3 regions of the Paenibacillus dendritiformis genome follow, and region 1 is predicted to be linked to each of the others. Evidence: riboswitches for the same ligand, from Rfam matches in the RefSeq annotation. Region 1 holds a riboswitch; each other region holds the start of a gene.
The links. A riboswitch is a leader RNA that binds a small molecule or an ion and turns the genes downstream of it on or off. The one in region 1 is predicted to bind cobalamin.
Positions count from the first base shown of each region.

Region 2: it holds a riboswitch for cobalamin, as region 1 does, so the genes downstream of both, L6439_RS23320 (1-propanol dehydrogenase PduQ) here and metE (5-methyltetrahydropteroyltriglutamate--homocysteine S-methyltransferase) in region 1, are expected to answer to the same signal.
Region 3: it holds a riboswitch for cobalamin, as region 1 does, so the genes downstream of both, L6439_RS22195 (ABC transporter substrate-binding protein) here and metE (5-methyltetrahydropteroyltriglutamate--homocysteine S-methyltransferase) in region 1, are expected to answer to the same signal.

Region 1 is NZ_AP025344.1:2,398,859-2,408,464, forward strand. It holds gene L6439_RS10465 (metal-sensitive transcriptional regulator) at 183-563, shown strand; gene L6439_RS10470 (copper ion binding protein) at 630-833, shown strand; gene L6439_RS10475 (heavy metal translocating P-type ATPase) at 956-3,358, shown strand; gene L6439_RS10480 (HesB/YadR/YfhF family protein) at 3,436-3,726, shown strand; cobalamin riboswitch at 3,840-4,028, shown strand; gene metE (5-methyltetrahydropteroyltriglutamate--homocysteine S-methyltransferase) at 4,360-6,678, shown strand; gene L6439_RS10490 (SDR family oxidoreductase) at 6,896-7,699, opposite strand; gene L6439_RS10495 (DUF3939 domain-containing protein) at 7,920-8,390, shown strand; gene L6439_RS10500 (alpha/beta fold hydrolase) at 8,570-9,409, shown strand; gene L6439_RS10505 (DnaJ family domain-containing protein) at 9,421-9,606, shown strand, end outside.
Region 2 is NZ_AP025344.1:5,246,260-5,255,865, reverse strand. It holds gene L6439_RS23345 (hydantoinase/oxoprolinase family protein) at 1-2,062, shown strand, start outside; gene L6439_RS23340 (hypothetical protein) at 2,075-2,764, shown strand; gene L6439_RS23335 (MurR/RpiR family transcriptional regulator) at 2,861-3,721, shown strand; gene L6439_RS23330 (manganese-dependent inorganic pyrophosphatase) at 3,893-4,822, opposite strand; gene bluB (5,6-dimethylbenzimidazole synthase) at 4,982-5,623, opposite strand; adenosylcobalamin (AdoCbl) riboswitch at 5,906-6,054, shown strand; gene L6439_RS23320 (1-propanol dehydrogenase PduQ) at 6,437-7,579, shown strand; gene L6439_RS23315 (BMC domain-containing protein) at 7,779-8,132, shown strand; gene L6439_RS23310 (EutP/PduV family microcompartment system protein) at 8,144-8,575, shown strand; gene L6439_RS23305 (ANTAR domain-containing response regulator) at 8,627-9,199, shown strand; gene L6439_RS23300 (sensor histidine kinase) at 9,201-9,606, shown strand, end outside.
Region 3 is NZ_AP025344.1:5,022,112-5,031,717, reverse strand. It holds gene L6439_RS22235 (MurR/RpiR family transcriptional regulator) at 1-545, shown strand, start outside; gene L6439_RS22230 (lipoate--protein ligase) at 636-1,640, opposite strand; gene L6439_RS22225 (nitroreductase family protein) at 1,791-2,348, shown strand; gene L6439_RS22220 (phosphatase) at 2,441-2,899, opposite strand; gene cobD (threonine-phosphate decarboxylase CobD) at 3,244-4,341, shown strand; gene L6439_RS22210 (adenosylcobinamide amidohydrolase) at 4,587-5,324, shown strand; gene cbiB (adenosylcobinamide-phosphate synthase CbiB) at 5,418-6,380, shown strand; gene L6439_RS22200 (histidine phosphatase family protein) at 6,413-7,297, shown strand; cobalamin riboswitch at 7,414-7,634, shown strand; gene L6439_RS22195 (ABC transporter substrate-binding protein) at 7,963-8,958, shown strand; gene L6439_RS22190 (FecCD family ABC transporter permease) at 8,979-9,606, shown strand, end outside.

The sequences.
Region 1 (9,606 bases):
TATGTACGCATGTAAATTCAAGCATATACGGGGCCGTATGCAACGAATCGGCAGTCATGCTGATAGTTTAAATTGTAAACAATTTGCGGGTAACAATTCAAATTGAGCTGAAAAAAAATCAAAAACAAATGTTGAATAGGGTAGGGGGGTATGCTATGATGAAAACAAGAGGTGGTGATAACATGAGTTCCCGAGAAGACGCGTTAACCGGCAACGAGGAATCAGCCAACGCTATGGAGGCTGCGGACGGCGAGGCAGAATGCCATCGTCCGGAGGCAACGGGCGAACGGAAGAGCCATCATTCGGCCGAGATGAAGAAGAAGCTGATTCACCGTCTGAACCGCATTGAAGGGCAAGTGCGCGGCGTCAAGTCGATGATCGACAAGGATACGTATTGCGATGATGTGCTGCATCAGATCGCGTCGATTCAATCGGCGTTGTACTCCGTCGGGCGGCTTCTGCTCGAAGGCCATATGAAGAGCTGCGTCGTCGAACGTCTTCAGGAAGGCGATGATGAAGTCATTGACGAACTGCTGGTTACGATACACAAATTATTGAAATAAGAGGGCGTGTTTAAAAGGCCGGACCTTTTGTGAACACCTCTAATCCAATCTGGGGAGGAATTGACAATGACTGAAGTAACTTGGAAAGTGGAAGGCATGACCTGCGGACACTGCAAGCAGGCGGTGGAGAAGGCGGTTCGGGAGGCCGGCGGCGAGGCGCAGGTCGATCTCGGCTCCAAGCAGGTGAAGATTACGTACGATGCGGCCAAGGTTCAGCCGGAGACCATCCGGGAAGCGATCGAGGATCAAGGCTACGATGTCGTCTCCTGAGCCGGCGAACCGGAGTTGGGAGGCTCGCCTCATCCGTGATACAGGAACTCCTTGCGGGGAGTTTTCTTTTTCGATTGATATATAGGGTATAGGGGTATACTGACATAAAGGAGTGACACAGAATGGCATCCAAGCAGCAGACCGTAAAAATCGAAGGAATGACCTGCGCCGCATGCGCGACCCGAATCGAGAAGGGGCTGAGCCGAATGGACGGCGTCGTGAAGGCGAACGTGAATTTGGCGGCAGAGCAAGCGACGGTGGAATATGACGATGGCCAGCTCTCGCTTCAGCAGGTAACGGATAAGATCGAGAAGCTGGGCTACAAGGTTCCGGCGGAGACGATTGATGTAGACATCGAGGGGATGACCTGCGCGGCGTGCGCGACCCGGATCGAGAAAGGGTTGAAGCGTCTGCCGGGGGTCGATTCCGCCAATGTCAATCTGGCCGCCGAATCGGCCCGCATCACCTTCACCGGCTCGCGTCCGGAAGATATATTGCGCAAGATCGAGCAGCTCGGCTATAAGGGCAAGGTGAAGACGGGCGAAGCGGGGGCGGAGGCGGCGCCGAACCGGACTGCGGTGCGGCTGCGCAATTCTTTCATCGTCTCCGCTATCCTGTCGGTGCCGCTGCTCTGGTCGATGGTAGGGCATTTCTCCTTCACCTCGTGGATCTGGGTGCCGGAATGGTTCATGAACCCCTGGGTGCAGATGATCTTGGCCGCGCCCGTCCAGTTCATTATCGGCGCACGCTTCTACAGCGGAGCCTACAAGGCGCTGCGCAACGGCAGCGCGAATATGGACGTGCTCGTGGCGCTCGGGACGTCGGCGGCCTATTTCTACAGCGTCTATCTCGTATGGGAATGGGTACGGGGGGGATCTCATCATCCGGACATGTACTTCGAGACGAGCGCGGTGCTGATTACGCTTATCCTGCTCGGAAAATGGTTCGAAGCGGCGGCCAAGGGCCGCTCTTCGCAGGCGATACGCGCCTTGATCGGCCTGCGGGCGAAGATGGCCACCGTCATCCGCGACGGCATCGAGCAAGAGGTGCCGGTGGATGACGTGCAGGCCGGCGACCGTGTCATCGTGCGCCCCGGTTCGAAAATACCGGTCGACGGCATCGTGATCGACGGTACGTCGACCGTCGATGAATCGATGCTGACCGGCGAGAGCGTGCCGGTCGAGAAGCAGCCTGGCGACCGGGTGTACGGCGCGACGGTGAACGCACAGGGCGCCTTCACGATGGAAGCGACGCAGGTCGGCGCCGAGACCGCGCTGGCGCAAATTATCCGCATCGTCGAGGAAGCGCAAGGCTCGAAGGCGCCGATACAGCGCATTGCCGACAAAATATCCGGCGTCTTCGTTCCCATCGTCGTCGGCATCGCCGTCATCGTCTTCGGGCTGTGGTACTTCGCCATTGCGCCGGGCAACTTCGGGGAGGCGCTGGAGAAGCTGATTGCCGTGCTCGTGATCGCCTGTCCTTGCGCATTGGGGCTCGCTACGCCGACCTCGATCATGGCGGGAACGGGGCGTGCCGCGGAATACGGCATCCTCTTCCGCGGGGGCGAGCAGCTGGAAGGAGCGTACCGCGTCCAGACCGTCGCGCTTGACAAGACGGGCACCGTAACCGAGGGCGAGCCTTCCCTGACCGATTTCATCGCGAATGATCCGGAACGCGAGCGAGAGCTGGCGATCTGGGTCGCGGCCGCCGAACGGCGGTCCGAGCACCCGCTCGCTCAGGCGATCGTGAAGGGCCTTGACGCCCGAAGCCTGCCGGCCGTCACGCCGGAATCGTTCCAGGCGGAGCCAGGCTTCGGCATTATGGCCCAGGTTGACGGGCATGAGATCGTCATCGGCACGCGAAACCTGCTGCGCAAGCAGGGCATTGACGCGGAGGAGGCGGAATCGGAGCTGCAGCGGCTGGAGATCGAGGGCAAGACGGCGATGCTCATCGCGGTTGACGGGCGCTGGGAAGGGATCGCGGCCGTAGCGGATCAAGTGAAGGCATCGTCGAAGGCCGCGATCAGCCGCCTGCACGGCATGGGCATCCGCGTCGTCATGATGACGGGAGACAATGAGCGAACGGCGCAGGCCATCGCCGCCCAGGTCGGGCTGGACGACGTGTTCGCCGAGGTCCTGCCCGAACAGAAGGCGCAGCATGTCCGCGAGCTGCAGCGGAACGGGGCCGTCGTCGCCATGGTGGGCGACGGGATCAACGACGCGCCGGCGCTCGCCGCGGCGGATATCGGGTTCGCGATCGGCACGGGCACCGATGTGGCCATGGAGACGGCCGGCGTGACGCTGATGCGCGGAGACTTGAACGGCATCGCGGACGCGATGGAGATGAGCCGGCGGACAATGCGGAACATCAAGCAGAATCTGTTCTGGGCGCTCGTCTACAACAGTCTCGGCATCCCGGTGGCGGCGGCCGGCCTGCTGGCGCCTTGGCTAGCGGGAGCGGCGATGGCCTTCAGCTCCGTATCGGTCGTCCTCAATGCGCTCCGGCTGCAGCGCGTCAAGCTGTAACCGGAAAGTCGAGGTTTTCAACGCCCGGCCCGCATGGTATGATCGGAATACGGTCATTAGAATGAGGGGGAACGAGCATGCACTTACGGGTGACAGCGGAAGCGATTCAACGCTTTCAATCAGAGTGGGGCTATTCAGCAGGGGATACCGTGCGCATCTTCGTGCGATACAGCGGATTCAGCGCATCCGGTCCCTATTCCTTCGGGATTATGAAGGATCAGCCGCGGCATCCGGCGGTGTCGGAGACCGTTGAGGGAATTACGTTCTTCATGGAGGAGAACGATCTGTGGTTCCTGGACAACCGCGAGCTGGTGCTGGATGCGAACGGCGAGGACATCGTCATCGTCCATGACGGAATGACGATCTGACGGGCACGTCCGCGACAGGAAACCATTGGCAAAAAGTACTTGTCATTCCGCGCGCTTGCGTATATAATCATTCTCAATCGGACTGCGGCCTGTGCTGAGGCGCAGTCCGATTCAGCCACATAAGGGGAACAGGTGCTTTGCGTCACGGCAAAGCTTAATAGGGAAGCCGGTTCGAAGCCGGCGCGGTCCCGCCACTGTAACAGACGAGGTGCGGCTCGGGAAGCCACTGGTCGTACGACCGGGAAGGCTGCCGTCACCGATGATGCTGAAGCCAGGAGACCTGCCTGTTCTGACAGCACTGTATGTACCTACGGGAGATAGGGAAGTGTTCGTAGACTGGATAACTCGGTTCGCATGCACGTATGAGCACGCACGGGTCTTATTCGTTGCTCCGTTATGGACGTTTGCGGGACATCTCTATGCTTCTTAGAGCAGGGATGTCCTTTTTTGCTTGCGTATTGGGATAACGGCCCTCTGCGTGGAGGTCGCGGGAGAGAGCCGGTCCCGAAGGAGTGCGAACACCTGCGGCAGGGTGCATTGCGATTTTAATTCCTTGTTAACAGATGAGAATTATTGAATATGTCTTCCCTGCACTCCCGGCAGGAAGTTCCGCATAAGGAGAGGAGAAGCGACATGGCGAAAGGGCAAGTGAAGACGAGTGTGTCCGGATATCCGCGCATCGGATACGACCGGGAATGGAAGAAAGCGTTGGAGCAGTATTGGGCAGGCAAGCTGACGCGGGCCGAGCTGGAGGCCGAAATGGAACGGGTCGAATTGCTGCGTCTCGCGAAGTTGAAGGAGGAAGACATCGACTATATTCCCGTCAATGATTTCTCCTGGTATGATCATGTTCTCGATATGACCGTCATGTTCGGACTGATCCCGGAGCGGTTCGGCTATAAGGGCGGCCCGGTGACGGCGGACCTGATGTTCGCGCTTGCTCGCGGCACGGAGAAGGCCGTCGCCTGCGAGATGACCAAATGGTTCAACACGAACTACCACTATATCGTCCCGGAGTGGGAAGGGAAGCGGCCGGTGTTGACCGAGAACCGTCCCCTCGCCTCGTACCGGAGAGCGAAGGAGAAGCTGGGCATCGAAGGGAAGCCGGTCCTGGTCGGACCGTACACCTATGTCCGCTCCATCAAGGGCATCCCGCAGGGCGAGCTCCGGCAGGTGCTTGATCAGTTCGCCGAGGTATACGGCCGGATTCTGCATGAGCTGGAGGCGGAAGGGGTCTCCTGCGTGCAGCTTGATGAGCCGGCCTTCGTGAAGCCGATGACGGCGGACGATTGGCAGGCGGCCCAGGCCGTGTACGAGCGGCTCCGTCAAGCGGCGCCGGGCTTGACCCTCTGGGTGCAGACATACTTCGATTCGGTCTCGGGGCTCGATTCGTTCCTGCAGCTCCCGGTCGATGTCTGCGGCCTCGACTTCGTCCACGGGAAGGAACGGAACGAAGCGGCGCTTCGCCAGACCGGGGTTCCGGCCGGGAAGCGCATCGCCTTCGGCCTCATCGACGGGCGCAATATTTGGCGGACCGACCTGCTTGCCGCGGCAACCTGGCTGGAGTCGATCGAGCCGATCGTGCCGCGCGCGCACTGGATCGTGCAGCCGTCCTGCAGTCTGCTGCATGTGCCGTTGACGGCAGAGCGGGAGCGGGATCTGCCGGGCTATATTCGCGGCGCGCTCGCGTTCGCGGACGAGAAGCTGGCCGAGACGGCGCGTCTGGCCGCCCATCTGTCCGAGCCGACGGCGGACAGCGCCGCGCAGCTGGCAGCGAGCGCGGCCGACGTGCTCGCCTGGCGCGAGGAGCCGGCGCGGAAGCGACCGCATGCCGTCGAGGCGGTCGAGCGCCTCATCCGCGATGCGGAAGCCGATGGCGGCCGCCGCGCGCCGTATGAGCAGCGGCGCGAAGCGCAGCGCCTCCGTTGGCCGGAGCTGCCGCCGCTCCCGACGACGACCATCGGCAGTCTTCCGCAGACGGCGGAGATTCGCAAGGCCCGGCTCCGCTTCCGCAAGGGAGAATCGAGCGCCGAGGCGTATGAGACGTTCCTGCGCCAAGAAATCGAGCGTTGGCTGCGAATTCAGGAAGAGATCGGCCTCGATGTGCTCGTGCACGGGGAATTTGAGCGGACGGATATGGTCGAATATTTCGGAGAGAAGCTGGACGGCTTCGTCTTCACGAAGTTCGGGTGGGTGCAATCATACGGCTCGCGCTGCGTCAAGCCGCCGATTCTGTACGGCGATGTCGCCTTCCGCGAGGCGATGACCGTGACGGAGACGGCATACGCCCAATCATTGACGAAGCGTCCCGTGAAGGGAATGCTGACCGGCCCGGTCACGATTCTCAACTGGTCCTTCGTGCGCGACGACGTACCGCGCGAGCAGTGCGCTTATCAATTGGCCTATGCGCTGCGCCAGGAGATTCGTGAGCTGGAGCGGGCGGGAATCGGCATGATCCAGGTCGATGAGCCGGCCGTGAAGGAAGGGATGCCCCTGAAGCCCGAGGATGCGGGGCGCTACCGGGAATGGGCGGTCCTCGCCTTCCTGCTGGCGACGAACGGAGCCGGTCCGGATACGCAGATTCATACGCATATGTGCTACTGCGACTTCTCCGATATGGTGGAGACGATTCGCCGCATGGATGCGGATGTCATCTCGCTGGAGACGGCTCGCAGCGGCGGCGACATGGTCGACACGCTGCGGAAGGAGCGCTATGAGCTCGGCATTGGCCTGGGCGTCTATGATATTCACAGCCCGCGCGTTCCACCGGTCGAGGAGATCAAGCGGTTCATTGAGACCGCGCTGACGGTGCTGCCGGCCGAATCGTTCTGGATTAACCCGGATTGCGGACTCAAGACGCGCAATGAGCCGGAGACCGTTGCCGCGCTGAAGAATATGGTGGAAGCGACGGTAGCGGTGCGGCAGGCCCATTCCGCGTCGGCGAAGCGGTAAGCGGGGCGGGCTCCGGCCACGGGCAGCCAAGCGCGGGCGGATCGGCCACGGGCGAGGCGGGTTCCGGCTCACGATGAAGCGGCGGACCCGGAGCCGCGTGACAGCCGCGATGGGGATAGCCCGCGCTTGCCTGGCCGGCCGCGCTTCGAGCCATGGCGCTTCCCGTCACGGAGCTTCCGCCTGCGCGGGGCTATGCGGCGGCTGGGCGGCCCGCTGGCTACAGGAGCGATTCCGCTCCGTCAATGACGATCTGGGCGCCCGTAATATGGCTGGAGGCGTCGGATACGAGGAACGCCACCAGATCGGCGACCTGCTCGGGCTTGCCGGGCCCATGCGCAAGAGGCTGGCTGCCCTGGGGGTATTCGACCGGAATCGAGATGCGGTCTACGGACGGTCTGCGGTCCGTATTCTCGCTGATATGGGTCTCGATGGCCCCGGGGCAGATGACATTCACGCGAATCCGATAGCGGGCCAGCTCAAGCGCCGCCATCTTGGCGAAGGCGGCCTGGCCCGCTTTGGATGTGCTGTAGGCGCTCATCCCGAACCCGGAAAACTTGCGGCTGCCGTTAATCGAGCTCGTTATGACGATGCTGCCGCCATGCTGCTTCAAATAGGGGAGAGCGTATTTTACGGTAACGAAGGTCCCGGTCAGATTGGTTCGGATCGTATCCTCCCAATCCTCCACCTCCATGTCCTCGATCGAGGACAGCATCCCGTTGATGCCCGCATTCGCGAAGACGGCCCGGATCGGCCCGTGCGATGCGGCTTCCTCGATCGCGTTCTCGACGCGGGAAGCCTCCTTCAGGTCGACATCGTACGCAATGGCCCGCCCGGGATACCGGGCGTTCATCTGCCGCTCCGCCTCATAGGCACGATCATCCTTCCGATCGAGCAGGGCGACGGTCATGCCCGCTTCCGCCAAGCGGAGGGCGGCGGCGCGTCCGATGCCTGACCCGGCTCCGGTTACGATCGCGACGCCTTCCATCGGCGCGTGCTCTTGCTGGGGCTGCTGCTGGTCCATATCCACAACTCCTCTCGCTGCTTCCGCGGGAGGCCGATCATACCGGCAGGCTGCCTGCCGCGATCGGACCGCCCCTTCGTATTGCTGCCTATGACCTCTGTAAATAGGTCCGAAAATAGAGGAAAGCAAAGGCATTCCATGTTATAATGGAACTGTAAGCGAATACAATATACTTGCTTCCTGAAGACTTTACAGGAACGGGAGAAAGGTGGGTTCGATGATGCGGTGGTTCAAGCGGCGCAAGCCTTCTGCCCCCCGGCACGAAGCGGTTCATGTCACGTTGGACGAGGTGAAGCGGGCGGTGCTCCAGTATGAGCAGGATATGCAGGAGCAGATACCCCGAACCACGCTGCTCCGTCCCGACCAAAGCATTGATTTGTCCCGATTGAAGCGTTACCTCGGCGGAATTTCGGATCAGCGCTTTTATATGTCCCGTATGACCTATGAGATTTTTGAGGAACAAGACAAGCATATTCCGCTGTCTCTTGACACCGTGCAGGCGGCAGTTGACGATTATTTGGAGAATCACGACGATTTGCCGGTCATTCCGGGCACCCGGAACCGCCAAGTCCACTATGACAAGCTGATCGAACGGCATTATTTAAAAGAGAAGCCGCCGATTCCGCTCTACTTGACGACAGAGCAGTTCATGCTGACCCATGAGCCGGACTGGCCGGGGCGGCTGCAATAACCTTGGCGCACGGCAGCGGCGCGGCCAAAGCCGGAACAAGCGGCTCCCGCCGCTCATTGCGTCAAGACCAGCAGACCGGAGTTCCCGCCACGGGAGCTTCGGTTTTTTATGGGGACATGACGGCTTGATATATCATCCGGTCAGGCCGGACAGGCGAGAACGAATGGAGTGAATAGCTGATGTGGACCGCAGAACTGCTGGATACGGCCAGAGGCGTATTCGAGATCTTTACGCAAGGTCAGGGCGAGCCGTTATGCATTGCGCATTTGTACAGCGAATTTAATGAGCGAGGCTACTATTTTGCAGACAGGTTCACGGAACACTTTCGGGTGTATCTCATCAATTTAAAAGAGGCGGGCAATTCGTGTAAAATAAAATCCGAGCATGAGCTTGGCATGGACGAGACATGCACAGATTTAGAAGCGGTCAGGGAAGCGTTAGGGCTGGAACAATGGAGCTATGCCGGTCATTCGACAGGCGGAATGCTTGGACTGGTGTATGCGATCCGCCACCCGGGTTCGTTGACGAAAATGCTGGTTGGCGGCGCAGCGGCCTCGAACCGGTATATGGAGCATGAAGGCAGCATGTACTGCCCGGGAAGCCCGCTGAATGCAAGGCTGCGCGAATTATTTGCGATCATGAAATCCGCGGAATCGACCAGAGAAGAGCGAGCGAGGGCTGGGAGAGAATGGACGGAAATGTCTTTGCACAAGCCGGAACATTTCGATTATTATTTCTCTGAACCGAGCAGCGGGCGAGTCGTTCAGCGCAGGCTGGACTATTATTCGCATGCCGAACTGCCGAATTACGATATTACCGGCATGCTTACTGGCGTTCTGACGCCGTCGATCATTTATTGCGGGGAACATGACACCCAATGTCCTCTTCCTTTTTCGCAGGAAATACAGGAGCATCTGCCGAATTCGCAACTGGTTGTGTTCCATGACAGCAACCATTTCCCTTATTTGGAGGAAAAGCCTCTCTTTATCAATCTGGTCAAGGAATTTAGAAAGCTATAGGAGGAACCCGGATGAGCATATTGAGTTGGATTGCCGAACGCAAAATCGAAGAGGCGATGGAAGAGGGGTTCTTCGACGATCTGCAAGGCAAGGGCAAGCCGTTGAAGCTGCGGGATCTGTCGCATGTGCCGGAGCATCTTCGCGCGGGTTATTTGCTGCTGGATAACGCGGGACTGCTGCCCGAGCGGCAAAAACTG
Region 2 (9,606 bases), 2.8 Mb from region 1:
TATCGGGAAGATGAAAATTCCGACGACACATCATCATGAAGACGGTGTGGCGAAAGGGATTGTGGAGATATTACAGCGCATTTTGGAGAACGAGGGCATCTCCCCGGACGATGTAACCTTTATAGCCCACGGCACGACGCAAGCGACGAACGCCTTGCTGGAAGGGGATGTGGCCAGCGTCGGCATCATCGGCATGGGTTCCGGACTTGACGGCATGAGCGCGCGTTCGGAGTCGAATCCCGGGGATATCGAGCTGGCGCCGGGCAAATATTTGAAGACCTATCATACGTACCTGGATTCCAAAAATTTGCGGGACGAGGATATCGAAGCGGCGATTGACGAGCTGGCGCGGCAGGGGGCGGAAGTGATCGTCGCGTCCGAGGCATATAGCGTCGATGATCCGGCCAATGAGCTCCGCGTCGTCGAGATCGCGAACCGCAAAGGGATGTACGCGACCGGCGGACATGAAATCTCTCAGTTGTACGGACTCAAGACACGGACAAGAACGGCGGTCGTCAATGCCTCCCTCATTCCGAAAATGATGGAAACGGCAAATATGACGGAGAAATCGGTCAAGAACGCCAATATTCAATCTCCGCTTATGATTATGCGGTGCGACGGAGGCGTGATGAGCATCGACGAGGTGCGCAAGCGTCCGATTTTGACGATGCTGTCGGGGCTTGCCGCCGGTGTCGCAGGCGTCCTGATGTATGAGAAGGTGTCGGACGGCATCTTTTTCGAGGTCGGCGGCACGAGCGTCGATATTTCCGTCATCAAGAACGGGAAGGTCATGATTAAGAATGCTCAGGTCGGCGGACACCGGACCTATTTGCAATCCCTGGATGTGCGCACGCTCGGCATTGCCGGCGGAAGCATGATCAAGGTGGCGAACGGGAAGATCACCGATGTCGGTCCGCGAAGCGCCCATATCGCGGGCAAGGACTATGAGGCGTTCGCTCCGGGCGATGAGATCATCAACCCGAAGGTCAAGTTCGTCAGCCCGCGGGAAGGGGATCCGGCCGAATATATTATCTGCCAGAGCGAGAACGGCAAGGAATTCTCGTATACGCTGGCTGGCGCGGCCAATATTCTCGGTTATATCCCGGAAGGCGATTATGCGCGGGGGAACAAGGAAGCGGCGGTGCGGGCATGGGAAGCCTTTGCCGCCCATGTCGGCCTGAGCGTCGAGGAGGCCGCCAGACAGGTGATGGATATCGCCATCGACAAGACGATGAAGACCGTCAATGAGATGATCGAGGACTACGAGCTGGATCGCTCGTTCGTGACGCTGGTCGGGGGCGGAGGCAGCGGCGCGGTGCTTGTCCCGGCCATGGCGGAGCGGGAGCGGTTCCGCTTCCAGATCGCGAACAATGCGCCTTTCGTGTCGACGATCGGCGTCGCCCTAGCGATGGTGAAGGAGCAGTTGGAGCGAACCGTCGTGAATCCGACGGAAGAAGATATCAAGCGAATTCGCTCCGACATCGTCGAACGAATCGTCCAATCGGGGGCCAACGAGGACACGGTCGAGGTGACGATCGAGATCGACAGCCAGAAAAACATTTTGCGGGCCGTCGCGACGGGCTCGACAGAGCTTCGCTCCAAAGATCTGGGCCAGGAGGCGCTGTCGGTCGAGGAGATGGCCGCCATCGCCGCGAGCTCGGTCGATCAGCCGGCGGACAGTATGAAGCTGGCGTCCCGGTGCGGCCGCTGGAGCCTGTTCGTCGGCGAGGAGACGAAGAAATCGTTCTTCGGTCTAATCAAGAAGAAGAGGAACTATGTGAGCGTGCTCGATCGGGAAGGCGTCGTCCGGTTCAAGAAGGGGAACGTTCATTTTGCGAAGGTGGCCAAAGGTGAGTTCGGGAACCGGCTGCATGAATTTTTGGACGACAATACGATCTACTCCGACGCGAACGCGACCATACCGAAGGTCTTCGTCTTTTATCGGGAGAAGATGCTTGATCTGACCGGGATGCAGACGAAGGAGCAGTTGATGTCGATTCTTGAGATCGAGACGGAAATGCTGAAAGAGGAAGAAGAATTGATCGTCGTAGCCTACCAATAAGGAGGGGAAGGAATGCCGGACGAGGTTATCCGCCGCTTGACGGAAAGGGATGGATCCGATGAATGGCTGGCGTGCGCCGAGCTGGAGCAGGATCCTCTTTTCCGCAAAATACCGCAGGAACGAATTCCGTACTATGTAAGCAATTCATTGAAACGGGGGAGAGAGACGGCGGCTGTATACAAGGGGAAGCGCAAGTCCATCCGGGATCTGTGTCACATGGAAGGCTTGCGGTATGAAGTGACGAACCGGTCCGGCAACTTCCACAACGTCAGCTTCCGCGCGCAGATTGATTTCGCCCAGAGCCCGCCGGCGATTGTCATTTATGCCTCGTCGCTCCGCGATATGCGGGAGGCTTACCGGACGGTGATGGGGAAGGGATGCGAGGAGCCGGAAGAAGAGCTGGAGCGGCTGATCGACATTCATTTGGCGCATGAGTTTTTTCATTATACGGAGTACCGGGCGGGGCAATTCACGAATGAGACGCTGGAGCCGATCGAGATTTTCAAGCTCGGAAGCTGGTATACGAAGCGATCCAGCATCGTGAAATGCAGCGAAATCGCAGCGCATGCGTTCTGCAAGACGATGCTGAACCTGCCCGTTCTGCCGAATGCGCTCGATTACGCTTTTCTAGTCGAGACGGGGGCAATGGATGCCGCCGAGCTTCGCCGGCGGGCCGAAAATTGGAAAATGATGTTGGCTTGATTTTCTCATTACTTCCCTTGATATGATATAATGGGGTGTGCTAGCGAGGTTACCGGATTCGCATTTTTTTCCCATTGGCAGTCAGGAGGAGGTACCATGTCTTCACAGGTTCCGGCGGTCATCGCAAAAATTGTATCGCAAACGCAAAAATTAACATACGGCGAAAATCAAATCGCCAATTTCGTTATACACAATCCGGAATTCATCACCCGTAACACGATTACGGCGATCGCGAATGAAATCGGCGTGTCCGAGACAAGCATCAACCGTTTTTGCAAAAAGGTGGGCTTCAAAGGCTTCAACGATTTTAAAATCGCGTTCGCCCAGGATGCGTTTTACCGGGATATGCAGGCCAAAAAGAAGGAGCGGCGCGAGATCAACGTCATTGATGCGCTGGCTCTGGATTATAACGAGCTGATCGTCAACACCTCGGCGCTCATTACGGAAGCCCAGCTTCATCAAGTGGTCGAGCTGCTGAAGGGGGCGCGCAGAATCGTCCTGATCGGATTGTTCGATTCATTCCTCGCGGCCATGGCCTTGAAGAACCGGCTTGCGATTATCGGCATTCATGCCGATGCCATCAACGACAGCAGGGAAATGAAAATCGCGGCCTCCCAATGCGGTCCGGACGATGTCGTGATCGCCTTCTCGCGTTCGGGTTCAACGCGGGAGATTATTGACGCCGTCGCCATCGCGCAGGTCAACCAGGCCAAGACGGTGGCGGTGACCTGCTACGATTCGTCGCCGATTACGGAAAATGCGGTAGTGGATATTATCGCGCCGGATAAAATTTCGGTCAACAACAGCGCCTTCATGTCCAACCACATCACGTTTCTGTTTGTCGTCGATCTCATCATGAGCGTTTTCATTTCATCGGATAAGCAGTATTTGAAGAAAAAGCTGGACAGCGAAGGGATATTGGCCAGCGATCAGTCGATAACGAATTATTTTCTGTGATGGCAGGAAAGGAGGACGCTCCCGCACGGCGGGGGCGTTTTTTTGTGCCCTCTAGCGGGTGGGGTTGCAAAACAAGGAGAGAGGAAACATAGCGGCCGGCCGCACTCGAAAGCGCGGCCCGCACCGTTGGTCCCAAGCTGGGGGGAATGATGATTATCGGGCTTAGGGAATTTATTTGCTCAGGGTGTCTGTCAGCACAGGCACGATTTGCTTCTTGCGGGATACGACGCCCTTCAGAAGCGCGGTGTTGTTTTCGAGGTTAACATTGTATGCCTTCTCGACGGCGTCCGCCTTGGAGCCGAGCGCAATGGCCACGGAATTGCTGTTCAGAATATCGGTCACGACGAACACGAACAGATCGAGGCCTTTCTTCGCGATAATGCCGGACAAGGCCGCTTCCACTTCCGCTTGGCGAGACAGCACATCGTTCACGTCCACCGCATTCACTTGCGCGATTTCCACCTTTGCGCTGCCCATGGTGAATTCCTTCGCGTCAAGCGAGAGCAGCTCCTCGATGCTCTTGTCGCTCAGGTTCGCGCCCGCTTTCAGCATTTCCAGGCCGTATTGCTCCGCATCGACGCCGGCGATGGCGGCCAACTCGCGGGCAGCAGCCACGTCTTGCTCCGTGCAAGTCGGGGATTTGAACAGCAGCGAATCGGAAATGATCGCCGACAACATCAGACCGGCAATATTTTTGCTGATCGACTTCCCGTTTTCTTTGTACATTTTATTCAAGATTGTAGCGGTGCAGCCAACCGGTTCCGCCCGATAGTACAGCGGACCGCTCGTCTCGAAGTTCGCGATGCGGTGATGGTCGATGACTTCCAGCACCTGTACCTGATCAATGTCGTTGGCGCTTTGCTGCCGTTCGTTGTGATCGACGAGAATCACGCCGTTCACTTCGTTCGCCACGGTCTCTACCAGGCGCGGCGCTTCCGCTTGGAACGTATCCAGCGCGAATTGCGTTTCCCCGTTGATGCTGCCGAGGCGAACCGGCTCGACATCGAAGCCTAATTGCGTTTTCAAATCTGCATACGCAATGGCCGAACAAATACTATCTGTGTCTGGATTTTTATGTCCGAAAATAAGAACTTTTTCCATGATGCTTACTCCCTTACATCTATATTCTGGCGAGAAAAGTATACCTTAGAATCCATTTAACAATCAAGGTTACAGCGAATGGCAGACGGAATAATCGCAACATCGAAGCCGCGATTTTACCCATTTTTCAATAACTGTAGCTTGTTGCTTGCCATTCGCTTATTGTTCTCCCCATTTATTATGAAATATTAGATTTTCAAGAGATTTTCGTTTTTCCCACTTGACTTGTTCTAAAATGGGAGCGGAGGGGTAGTCGTCCGTATATCCAATGGAAAGTAAAGCAACAGGGTCAATGTGCGGAGGGATTTGCAAAATATCTCGAACATCATTTTTTTTGTAAAAACTTACCCATCCCATGGCTAAACCTTCTACACACGCCGCTAACCACATATTTTGGATGGCACATGCCGTAGAAAGAATATCTGTCTCCGGAATCGAATTTCGTCCCAGTACATGCGAACCCCCGCTTGTTGGATCGCAGGTGACACAGATCGTTAAGGGCGCCTCTTTAATTCCTTCAATTTTTAAACTTAAAAATTGGGCAGCGCGCTCTTCTTCGTAATGAATCGCCAAGGCTCGTCTTTCTTTTTCTGTCGCCCAAGCTAATCTCTCTTTGACTTCCATAGAATCCACTATAATGAAATTCCATGGCTGCATAAATCCTACAGAGGGTGCATGGTGCGCCGCTTGTAAAATTCGGCCGATAATCTCTCTAGGTACAGGATTCGGAAGAAAATTCCGAACGTCTCTTCTTTTATAAATGACATTATAAACTGCTTCTTTTTCGATCTCATTAAACATGTGATGCGCCTCTTTCATTCTGTATCGTGTCTCCATCAACCACTGCAGCTATCCTTTGATAATGTGAATTTTTTCTTTCTCTACGATATCATAGATTCCACATATTCGACAAATTAGATCAATTTTCTACTTGTTTTTGTTTCTACGTTTGAGCCGAGCGAACATTTAGATGTCAAATGAACGGTCCTTCTTTTAGTGACATTTTAGCGGAGTGATCGCACCCTCTTGTCAATCCGCTTTTTTATGCTATAATGAGGTCGAATGGACGCCCATTCACGTCATGCACAACAGAAGAAGTTATAGGCAATGGAAGTTTGGTGCAAATCCAACGCGGTCCCGCCACTGTGATAGACCGAATCGGTCTTAAGTCAGGTCTTTTGCCTAGTAACTTTGAAGGACCAGTCATTTCGAGGCGAAAGTGGCTGGTTTACAAGTCTAGTGACGATTACCGCCTCGCTAGGCTTTTTTTACGTTGCAGGAAGGCAGCCGACATTGCTGTCGGCACAGCCGGGTGGTCGCCGCCGAACAGATACGATGAAGTAGAGCTTGGCAAGCGGGGACGTTCTTCAAGGCCGAAGAACGGATGCACAGCGCCGTGCAGGTCCCTTTTTTTACTGCCTGCCGATAGCGGCACGTGATCGGACGGGTTGACGAATGTCCGGGTCACGGTGTACAGTGTTGGTAGACAATTGAATGATGGCGAGTTGCACAATGGCGTGCACCTGTATCATAAGCGAAGAGGCTTTTAAAGGAATCCGTTCTTTTAAAAGTCTCTTTTTTTATTGCCAACGACTTCATTGGAGGTGCCTGTTTATGGACAAAATATCGATGAACACCGACATTTATCTGGGGCAAGGCGCGCTGGATCGCCTGATGGAATGGCGGAATCAACGCATCTTTATCGTCACCGACCCGTTCATGGTCAAGTCGGGGATGATTAACATGCTGTTCGAGCGGCTGCATGAGAGCAATGAGCAATACATTTTCAGCAACATCGTGCCCGATCCCCCGATCGAGATCGTGACGGAGGGCGTTGAAGCGTTGGGCGCGTTCCAGGCCGATCGGATGATTGCGATTGGCGGCGGCTCCGCGATCGATGCGGCCAAGGCGATGAAGATTTTCGCCCAGAAAATATTGAATCAGCACGATATGCCGTTCGTGGCGATTCCGACAACAAGCGGAACGGGCTCGGAAGTGACGTCTTTCTCGGTGATCAGCGACAAGAAGAAAAACATCAAATACCCGCTCGTGTCCGATGACATGCTGCCGCAGGAAGCGATTTTGGACCCGGAATTGGTCAAGAGCGTACCCGACTTCATTACCGCCGATACCGGAATGGACGTCCTGACCCACGCAATCGAGGCGTATGTGTCCACCAAAGCGAATGATATTTCCGACGCCTTGGCGGAGAAAGCGATTAAGCTGGTCTTTGCCTATTTGCCGAGAGCGTACAAGGACGGGAACGACCTGGAGGCGCGGGAGAAAATGCACAATGCCTCCTGTCTGGCGGGCATGGCGTTCAATATCGCGTCGCTCGGCCTCAATCACGGCATCGCCCATGTGGCCGGCGCGAAGTTCAAGATTGCGCACGGACGCATGAATTCCTTGCTGCTGCCGCACGTGATTGAATTCAACGCCGATTACAAGCCGGGCTACGGCAGGGAGGAAAGCAACGCGGCGGCGGTCCGATACGCCGAAATCTCCAAGAGCCTGGGATTGCCGGCTCCGAATCCGAAGAGCGGCGTTCGCAGCCTGGTGCAAGCGATCAAGCAGCTGCAGAAGCAATTGCGCATGCCGCAGTCGCTGCGGGAATGCAATGTCGACGAAGCGCTGCTCGGAGAAATGAGCGCCTCGATTGCCGAGGGAGCGCTCAAGGACGGCTGCACCGCCACGAATCCGCGCGTTCCGACTGTGTCGGATGTTGTCGAAATATTGAACAAAATGTTTCAATATTAAGGAATTCAATAAATACCATGCGCGTTCAGGTTGACAACGTTTGCAGCTACAAAGTATAGTAAAAGTAACACAAAGGCGTGTTGCATATCAGTCAAAGCAAAGAGGCTTCTTAAAAATTCCACGTGAACTTTTAAGGGGTCTTTATGTGTTTTTACGGCTAATCGATGTTGTTTTCTCATAAGAAATGAGTGATGAGAGTATGGACCAACACAACGAAAAACAACGCGTCATTCAGGAGTACGTGCCAGGGAAGCAGGTCACGTTGGCGCATATTATCGCGAACCCGAACCCGGATATTTACAAGAAGCTGGGCTTGGGGAGCGATGCGCAGGATGCCATCGGCATCATGACCATTACGCCAAGCGAAGCCTCCATTATTGGCGCGGACATCGCGACCAAGGCGGCTGGCGTGCAGATCGGCTTCGTCGACCGCTTCAGTGGATCGCTCGTCATTACAGGCGATGTCTCATCCGTGGAATCGGCCGTGAATGAAGTTCTGCTGGGCCTGCAAAACATTCTCGGCTTCTCGGCTGCGAAGATTACGAGAACGTAGGAGAAGCGATCATGAAGACCATTATTTTCGCCGGCAGCACCGGATCGGGCAAGACGACGCTGTGCCAATGGCTGCACGGCCAGGAGATTACTTACAAAAAGACGCAAGCGGTGGAGACCTTCGACCAAGCGATCGATACGCCGGGGGAGTGCATCGAGAACCGTTATTTGTACAAGATGCTCCTCGTGTCGAGCGTCGACGCCGATGTAATCGGGCTTGTGCAAGATTGCACAAAGGAAGAAAGCTATTTTCCGCCGGCCTTCGCGACGATGTTCGCCAAGCCGGTCATTGGGATTGTGACCAAGACCGAGCTCGCCCGGACAGATGAGGATATCGCGCAAGCGAGAGCTTTTCTGCAAGCGGCGGGCGCAGAGCGCATTTTCGAGGTCTCAACGGTGGAGAACGTAGGAGTGGACGCTCTTCGGGCTTACTTGGAGGAGTAGGCGGTTGGTTAGCCGGATACAAGCAAATATCGACATAGAGGTGCATGACACATGAATGGAAAAATTGTAATAGTCGACGACGAACCTATTACAAGAATGGATATTCGTGAGATGCTGGAAGAGGCGGACTACAACGTAGTAGGCGAAGCTTCTGATGGCTTTGAAGCCATCGAATTATGCAAAAAGCATCTGCCCGACCTGGTCATCCTGGATGTCCAAATGCCTATCCTGGATGGGTTGAAGGCGGGCAAACGAATCATTTCAGAGCAGCTGGCCGGCGGAGTTATTCTCCTGACCGCGTTCAGCGACAAGCAGACGATTGAAAAAGCAACCTCTATCGGTGCGCTTGGTTATCTGGTGAAGCCGCTAGACGAAAAGTCGTTCATCCCTATGGTGGAAGTGACTATCGCCAAAGGCAAGGAAATACGCAAGCTGGAACAAAATCTATCGAAGCTGTCGCAGAAGATGGAAGAGCGGAAAGCGGTTGAAAAGGCAAAAGGGATTCTGATGAAGGAAAATGGCTGCACCGAAGAAGAAGCCTATCAGACCTTGCGCAAACTTAGCATGGATCGACGGTGTCCGATGATCGAAATTGCAACAACCATCGTCATTTCCTATGATTGAGATCAAGGAACGGATTCGGCGGCTGTGCAAGCGGCACACGGCACTGACGGAGGCGGATATTACCCGGCTGACGGAGATTGCCGAGTCGTTCGAAATGTCCGAAGTGAAGGATGATGTGTTCATCGACGTCCTGTCCAGTATGGGCAATGAGGCGATCGTGGTGTATCACCGCCGGCCGGATGACGGCAAATCGCTGTACCAGCGACCGGTCGAAGGCGAGAAGGCGCTGCGCGAGAACGAGCCCGGCGTCCTGAGGACGCTGGAGACCGGAATCATGTCGCAGGGGCTCATCGCCAATACGCAGGAAGATCATCTGGTTCGGCAGACGGTGTACCCGATCAAAAATCAAGACGGCGTCATTGCGGTCGTCATCTATGAAAAAGATGTGAGCGACAATATTCAAGCCC
Region 3 (9,606 bases), 2.6 Mb from region 1:
CGCTGGAGAACATCGCTTCGCTGGAGCATACGCTGTCCCTGTTGAATAGGAAGGACCTGCAAGCAGCGGCGGAAGCCATCATCCGTTCCAGCCGGATCTTTTTCTTCGGCGTCGGCTCATCCGCCATGACCGCGATGGAGGCGCAGTACCGCTTCATGCGGTTGGGCTTCGCGGGGGAGGCGATATCGGATCCGCATCTGATGGCGATGAACGCGTCGCTGATGACCGATCAAGATGTCGTATTCGGCATCTCCACCTCGGGCAGCACGAAGGATCTGGTCGATGCCGTGCGACTGGCGAAGGAGAACAACGTCTTTTTCATCTGCCTAACGAGTCATGCCAAATCGCCGCTTACGAAATACGCGGATTCGAACCTGCTGATCCACGCGAAGGAGACGCCGCTTCAGGACGGGGCGTTCTCTTCCAAAATCGCGCAAATTCATGTGCTCGACATGTTGTCCGCCGCCGTGGGGCTGCAGGCGAAGGAGAGGGCGCACCGCGCTCTCAACCGGACGGCTCAGGCCGTGCAGGACAAGTTGTACTGAATCGAATGGCGGCCTGGCGCCCATGCGCGGGCCCAAACATAGGCAGGCCCGGGCTGTCTTGGCATCCAAGACCGTCCGGGCCTGTATGATCTATTCGTTCAGCATGACGAGTCCGATGAAGTCTTCCGCGCTGATATTGCCGAGATAGTGGGTGATGTCCATATCGGCAAGCGCTTCGCGAACCGCCTGCTCCTCATAGCGGACGCCCTGCAAGCGGGCCTCGATGTCGCTGACTTCGCCGACTCCGAAGAAGTCGCCGTATATTTTCATGCGCTGAATCAATCCGTCCTCGACATCCATGCGCACGTCGACGATTCCGGCCGGAAACTTCTTCGAGTGCTCCACATTGAATTTCGGCGATGAGCCATAATTCCAATCCCAGTTCTGATAACGTTCCCGCGAGATGCGGTGAATCGTCTCCCAATCCTGCTCCGACAGCTTGTACTGCGGCACCTGATCCGGTTCCATCCCGAAAATATGGCGCAGGATCGCGTTCCTGAACTCCCCGATGCTCATCGGCTCGGCGAGAAACTCGGAAATGTTCGCGACGCGGGAGCGGATCGATTTCGTTCCTTTGGATTCGATTTTGATCGGCTTGACCTTGAGCGCCGAAGCGACATGCTCCATCTCCGAATTGAACAGCAGCGTACCGTGGCTGAACATGCGCCCGCGCGTGGAGAATTGGGCATTGCCGGATATTTTCTGCTCTCCGATCTGGATGTCATTGCGTCCGGTCAAGTCGGCATTGACGCCGAGGGAGCGGAGCGTATCGATGACCGGCTGCGTAAATTTGCGGAAATTGTGAAATGATTGCCCGTCATCCTTCGTGATGAAGCTGAAATTCAAATTGCCTGTATCGTGATACACGGCGCCTCCGCCCGACAGGCGGCGCACAACGTGGATGTTGTTCGCTTTGACGTAATCGCTGTTGATTTCTTCGATCGTATTTTGATTTTTCCCGATAATGATGGAAGGCTCGTTGATATAGAATAACAAATAGCTGTCTTCTTCCAGCGGCAAATGCTTCAGAACAAATTCCTCGATCGCCAGGTTGACGCGAGGATCGGTGATGCCTTGGTTGTCGATAAACTTCATGGCTCGTCCGCCTCCTTCTTCTGTTAATTGTAATCAATTTGGAACAAAACACAACTTGCATTTGATATTGATAATCGTTATCAAATATAATAGGAGTATCGGATGCATAAAAGAGATTAAGAGGAAAAAGTCATTCAAGGAGGATAAACCATGTCAATTGCAAATACAATTCGGGAACGCCGGAGCATTCATCGCTTCTCGGATCGGCCTGTCGATAAAGAACTGGTGCTGTCTCTGCTGAAGGATGCCGTCTGGGCTCCCAATCATGGGATGCGCGAGCCATGGCGTTTCATTTATGCGGCGGGAGAGGCGAAGAACCGGCTTGTCCGCTGCGTGATGGAGCTCGTCGAAGGAACGAAGATGAGAGGCTGGGACGAAGAGAAAAAGGAGAAGTTCATTCAGACGAATCTGGCTGTGCCCGCGTACCTTATCGTTGTCATGCCCGAGGATCCGCGGCCGAACATTTGGGAAGAGGATCTGTCGGCCGTCAGCGCCCTGATTCAGAACTTCCAACTGCTGGCGTGGGAACAAGGGCTCGGAATGCTGTGGCATACCGGGGACTATATTTATAATCGCAAGTTCCGCGAGACGGCGGGAGTGCAGCCGGGCGAGAAGATTGTCGGGGTGCTTCGCATGGGGCATTTTGATGAGATTCCGCCGGCCCGCCCGCGTACGGACGCGTCGGAACGCTTCACCGAGCTCTCTTAAAATCATACTTAAGACTGACAAGCGCAGGGCCCAGGGCCGCTGCGCTTGCTTCATGTTGTCAATGTCAGGAATCGAAGTAATCGTTTTCATAATTAGGGAGGGTCTGAGGAGTCGGCTTTTTGATAGCGGTAGTACAGCATCAGCTCGACCGTATACTTGATGATCCAGGCGGCCAGCAGCACGCTGACCAGCAAATGAGCGCTGACGAGCGGGGACAGCAGCAGAGTGCTTGTATCGGACACATAGATCAGATAAGCCGCGCAGCAGGCCACCGAGAGCACGAGAAAGACCAATCCCATCTGGTTCGCTTGCAGCGAGATCAGACGTGACAATTCCTTGTCCTCGGGCTCGTCTTTGGACATGAAATTCACGAAGTACATAACGGCCTGCACGACGGCGGCGACGCCGAATACGTTGCGGGCCAGCGCCATCATCTCTGTGCTGTACAAACCGATGTCGCCTTTGAGGCGAAACAGTATCACCGCGTAATAGGTAGTGACGATAATGGCGGCGCCCAGGGATGCCCATGATGTTTTGTGATGCACCGACATAATTGAACCTCCTTGAGCTTGACATAGCATTGCGCCAATACCGGTCTGCAATGTGATTATACAGCATTTAACAGTCGTGTTACAGTGTGCGATGTGCCAATGTTTTTCGGCATTTCGTAGAAAAGGAAAAACCGTTTGACGAATGGGTCTGACTTACGCATAATGTACCATGAGAAATCATGCGCGTCCTGCTTCCTCCGCCTGTCCTCGGGCGGGACCGGGGAGCATGGAGCGTACGGCAGAACAAGGGCAGACCGGACCGATTGACGATGGCGGAGCTCCAAGGGAACAACCGCTATAGAGATATTGTACGCGACCGTCTGTCCGTCTTCAAGGAGGGGCTTATGGTCACAATTGAACGGTTTGGACATGGAGGAGACGTATGGACGGCGGCGGAGGCTTTCGGGCGAACGAGCGGCGAATTCGTGGATTTCAGCGCGAACATCAATCCGCTCGGACCGCCGCCGTCCGTCATGGCGCGGCTGAAGGAGGAGCTGGCCGGCATTGTTCATTATCCCGATCCGGGGCACCGGCGGATGAAGGAGGCGTTGTCCCGCCGCCTTCAGGCAGGTACTGAGCATCTGTTGATCGGCAACGGGGCGGCCGAGTGCATGGCGCTGGCGATTCTGGCGCACGCGCCGCGCACGGTCGGCGTGGTGGCACCCTGCTTCTCGGAATACGAGGCGCTCTCAAGGCAATTCGGCGCGGACGTCGTCCGTGTCATCGGACAGGCTTCCCGGGATTACCGGGCGGAGTGGCCGGAGCTTGAACGGCTGATTGCGGATGCCGATATGGTCTTCCTCGGGCAACCGAACAATCCGACCGGCGCCGTATACGAGCGCCGGATGCTGGAGGAAGCGGGACGGCTGGCGGAGCGGAACGGAACGCTGCTGATTGTGGACGAGGCGTTCATCGATTTTCTCCCGAACGAGGAAGAGGCGAGTCTGCTGCGGTTCGCGGCGGACAACCGGAACGTGCTTGTCATCCGGTCGCTGACGAAATTTTATGCCATTCCGGGCCTTCGCCTCGGGTATGCGGCGGGGCATCCGGATACGATACGCGCGCTGGCTTCGAAGCAGGTCACGTGGAGCGTGAACGGGCTGGCGCTGGCCGCCGGCGAGGCGCTGCTCCTCGACGAAGCGGCGGACGACTACGCGGAACGGACCCGAAGCCTGGTTGCCGGCGAGCGGGAATGGCTGAGCGGGCAGCTGGCCTCGCTTGGCCTGCGCCTCTGGACGAGCCAGGCGAACTTCCTGCTGGCGGAGGCCGCGGCGCCGTGGAGCGCCCGGCGCTTGCAGGAAGAACTTGGACGCCGGGGCGTCCTCATCCGCAATTGTGACGGGTATGCGGGCCTGGGGGCCGGACATTTCCGCATCGCGGTGAAGGACCGTCCGGCAAATAAACGTCTAGTCGAGGCCCTGCAAGCTGTGTTACATTTATAAGATGTGGATCCTGCAATGGGCGAAGGCCTCCATCCGTTGGCTTTGCCCGTTGCCGGGATAGCAGGAACGAGAGGCAAGGCCGTCCGGCTTTCGGCTCGAGTCATCAATATGGCTCTGCACGCGCGTGTTCGTGTTCAAAAAACGGTTACTCCATCGCCGGGGAAGTGCCGGGAATCGGGGCCTTTTTGGAACGGCAGTGGTGAAAGCCAGGCGCAGGCGGAGCGGACAAGCAAGGGGGAAGCGGGATGCAGCCTTGCCGTGAAGGCATTCGGAGCTATGCATCGGAAGTTATGGCCGGCGTGACGGTAAGCTGGAGGAGCGATACGATGACCGTGGAGCTGCCGCATCGGGCTCCGGTATGGAGCAGCGCGGTATGGAACGGGGGAACCGCGCTGGCATCGCGCATAGTGAACCGGATGGTTCAGTCTGGCTTCGACTGCTCCGATCCGGTGGCCTATATGAAGGAGCTATGCCTGCAGCAAGGGTATGCTCCGGATGCGACCGTCGGCCTGATGACGGCGGCGAAGGTGACCCATGCGTCCGTCATGGAAGAGGAGGGAGACGGCTTCTCCCTGCTGTGCGTGACGACGGCCGGGACGGGCAACGCCGCCCGCGCCGGGCTGCCGCGGCAGGTGTACTCGGCTTGCGAGCCGCTGAAGCCGGGCACGATCAATACGATCATCGTGCTGGACGGCAGGCTTGCGGAAGCGGCGGTATGGAATGCGGTCATGACCGCGACGGAAGCCAAGTGCGCCGCGCTGGACGACCTGAAGGTGACCGACCGGGAGACGGGCCGTGTCGCGACGGGGACGACGACCGATGCGGTGGCGATCGCCATCGTCGACAGCGGGCGCTACGAGGCCGTTCACCGCTATGCGGGCACGGCGACGACGCTGGGCGCCGCCTTGGGGCGGCTGGTGTACGGTACCGTAGCGGAATCGGTGCGCACGCAGCGGGAAGACGACGGGCCGCTGTTCGAATAAGAGAAGCAGGCGCCCCGCTGCCAGGCAGCCGGGAAATGCGGCCGCCTCGGGAGTAAGGAGTGGGCTGCAGGCAAGAGGAGTCGGTTAGCAATCATGATCGCGGCATTAATCATTATCACAGCATATGTATGGGATCGGATTGTTGGCGATCCGAAGTGGCTTCCTCATCCGGTCATCGGCATGGGGAAAGCGATCTCGGCCCTGGAACGCCTTCTCCGGAAGGCGGCTCGGTCCGAAGCGGCGCTCAAGCCGCTGGGCTTCTTGCTGCCGCTGGTGATGGCGGGCGGGGCATTTGGCTTGACGTGGGCCGTGCTGGCCGGGCTCTATGCCGTCAACGTCTGGCTGGGCGCGGCGGCGGAGGCGCTTCTGATCGGCACGACCATCGCCACGAAAGGGCTTCGCGACGCCGGCATGGCTGTCCATGCCCGGCTGGCGGCAGGAGATCTGGCCGGGGCGCGGCGCGAGGTCGGCATGATCGTGGGAAGGGACACCGAGACGCTCGATGAACCGGAAATTACCCGCGCCGCCGTCGAGACGGTCGCCGAAAATATTATGGATGCCGTCATCTCGCCGCTCTTCTACGCGGCCATCGGCGGCGCGCCGCTGGCTATGGCCTATCGGGCCATCAATACGCTGGATTCCATGGTCGGCTATAAAAATGAGAAATACGCCAATCTCGGTTACGCCTCGGCGCGGCTTGACGATCTGGCGAATTGGATACCGGCGCGCTTGACCGCGCTGTTGATCGTTATCTCCGCCCTGTTCGGCTATGACGCGAAGCGGGCGTGGAAGACGGCGCTGCGCGACGCGCCGCAGCATCCGAGCCCGAACAGCGGCTGGCCGGAAGCGGCCACTGCCGGAGCGCTCGGCATCCGCCTTGGCGGGTTGAATTGTTACAAAGGCGTATGTTCCTTCCGCGCCTATATGGGCGATCCCGTCGTCGAGACGGGAGGGGAGCATATTGCGGCAGTGTGCAGACTGCTGGCCCGAAGCACGCTGCTCTTCGCCATCCTGGCCGCAAGCCTCCTCTGGGCCTGCGGCGGATGGCTCCTGTAGACGAAAGGCGAATGAAGGAGTAATGGGATGAAATGAAACAAAAGCGCACATACAAAGCTCCCCCCGTTCGCCGCAAGCGGCGTCACACAGGAGCTAGAAGACAAGCCCGGCCCAAGCCTCCGCGCTGCGGCACCCGGCATATCCGCCGCCGTGCGGGCGCGTCCAGCGTCATCGTGCGGTTCGCGCTCGTCAGACATTCGCTGACGCAGGCGAATGTGGAGCGGCGGTATATCAGCTATACGGACAGCCCGCTGCTTCCGGAAGCGGAAGAGGTGCTGCGGCCGATGCGCAGGGCGGTGGCCCATCCGGCGCCGCTCCTGTATACGAGCGATATGCGCCGCTGCCGCGAGACGCTGGCTCAGCTGCGCCCGCGCGATGCGGAACGGGCTCATGTCGACACAAGGCTGCGCGAATACGATTTTGGCATGTGGGAAGGCTTGACGTACAACGATCTGAAGGAGGATCCGTCTTACCGCCGCTGGCTTGACGATATGACCGCCGTGCAACCGCCGCGCGGCGAGCCGTGGCAGACCTTCAGCACGCGGACGGCGCATGTCTGGTGGGAGATTCTGCAGAAGGCCGGCAGACAGACGGCTGTGGCGCCGGGTCAACGCGTCCGCGGCAATCGCCAGCGGCGGGAATGCGAATCGGACAGGGATATGCCCGATCAGGGAGGCGAACGGGGCAGAACGGCCCGGCTGCGCCGGAAGCGTCCCCGCCAGGTAGGCAACGCGTATGAGGCGCGGCCCGATGTGCTGGTCGTTACGCATGGAGGCATGGTGCGGAGGCTGTACACGCTCGCCTTCCCGAAGAAGACATTCTGGGAAGCTGCCGTCCCGATCGGGGCGGGGATTTTGATTACGGCTGCCAAGTCTCCCCGCCGCTGGAAGTTCCTGCGGGCGGAGCGGCTGCCATGATGGAACGAACGGGGGGAAGCGGCGGAACAGACAGATGCCCTATAGGATGTGACGAATGTTATTGCATGGACAGGGCGATTCCCCTATAATCAATAGTCAAGCAAGATGGAAGACAAGCGAATAGCAATCTATCGGGTCCTTGCGCCGTACAAGCAGTAAGCTTGTGCCCAAGGATAATAGGGAAGCCGGTGTGAATCCGGCACGGTCCCGCCACTGTAAATGGAGTGCTGCGCTCACAATGCCACTGTCTCCGCGGATGCAAGCGATCCGCCGATGGGAAGGCGAGCTCGGCAAGATGCTCCTAAGTCAGGAGACCTGCCCGATAGGAGGACGAGTTATTTCCTTCGCGGAGAGGAGCGGCGTCATTTGGAACGGACTTCCCGTTGCTGCTGGGCGGACATGCTGTGTAACAGCGTGAGATCGCCAGGCGGTTCGGAGTGGAAGATCCCATCCAGGAGACTGCGTTCCCCCGATCCCAGGATCGGGGGTTTTGCGTTGGTGCGCTCTTTGACAATCCCCCCCTCAAGCGGATGGGAGAACCGGACTGGCAGGATGCCGCGCCGGGGATAACTCGGAGCCGGCCCTTCCGGGGGAGGGAACGGCATTTGCATCACTTCGCAATCATTGAGGCATCACATATTCAGGTAAGTGAGGGAGAACAAATGATGAGCAAATGGTGGAACAAAACGATAGCGGTCGCGGCAGCGGCCGTGCTGGCTTTGAGCTTGGCTGCTTGCGGGTCGGGTCCGGCGAAAGAGGCGGACAAGGCTCCTGAGACAGCGCAGCAGCAGGAGAACGGCAATGCGGCTTCCGAGGCCGGGAAGACGGCCTATCCGTTGACCGTGAAGGATGCGACCGGGCATGAATTCACGTTCGACAAGGCGCCGGAACGGATCATTTCCGTCTCGCCGGCCGAGACGGAGTCGCTATTTGCCCTTGGTCTTGGCGACCAAATCGTCGGCGTATCCGATTATGACGACTATCCGGCAGAAGCGTCCCAGAAGCCGAAAATGGGCGGCATCACGAAACCGAATGAGGAAGCGATCATTGCGGCGAAGCCGGATGTCGTCTTTACCGGCATCTCGATGAAGGAAGAAGCCGTCAACAAATTCCGCGAGCTGGGCATTGAAATTTTCAAGGTCGAGCCGAAAACCTATGATGACGTAATCAGCAATATCGAGCTGTACGGTCTCATTACCGATCATCAGAAGGAAGCGAAAGAGATTACCGATCAGATGAAAAAGGTGCGCGATGACGTAACGGAAGCGGTCAAAGGCGTCACCGAGAAGAAGAAGGTCTATATTGAATTCTCGCCGGGCTGGACCGTCGGCAGCGGCGAATTCATGAACGAGCTGATCGAGCTGGCGGGCGGCGTCAATATTGCGGCGGCGGACATGACCGGCTGGAATCAGATTAATGAGGAGAACATCATCAAGGCGAATCCGGACGTTATTCTGTTCGCGAAGGAACTCGTCGACAGCGAGACGAACAAGACGCTGGAAGACATTATTCGCGGACGCAGCGGGTGGGAAGCCATCACCGCAATCAAGGACAATCAGCTGTTCGGACTGGACAACAACAAGCTGAGCCGCCCGGGCCCGCGCGTGGCCGAAGCGCTGCAGGATGTGGCGAAGGCGATCTATCCTGATTTGTTCAAATAGATGATGGGATGGACATATCGATGAAAAAAGGGTTGGGCTTTGGAGTAGCGATGTTGGCGCTGCTCCTTTTATCTATTGTAGGCTGCCTGTCCGTCGGATCGGTGAAGATGCCGATGGGCGAGATTGCGAAAATATTGCTGCATCATGTTCCCGGGCTGGAATCCCTCATTCCCGTCACCTGGGACGACGCTTCCGCGACCATTATGCTCAAGGTCCGCTTCCCGCGCGTCGTCCTCGCGATGCTCGTCGGCGCGTCGCTGGGATTGGCCGGGACGGGCTTCCAGGGCGTGCTGCGCAATCCGCTGGCGGATCCGTACACGCTGGGCGTGTCTTCCGGAGCTTCCGTCGGCGCCGCGTTCCTGATCTACTTCGGTCTGCAGTATGCGCTGCTGGGCCAGTGGACGGTTCCGATCGTCGCCTTCATCACTGGCACGCTGACGCTGTTGGCTGTCATGCGCCTGGCCAGGGAAGACGGCAAAATCCCGATCGAGACGCTGATTTTGGCCGGTGTCGTCACGCAGGCGTTCCTCGGTTCGATCGTCTCCTTTCTCGTCGCGATGTCGAAGCAGACGATCAACGAGATTTTGTATTGGGTCATGGGGAGCCTGGCGCTGCGGGGCTGGTCTTATTCGGCCGTGCTGGCGCCCT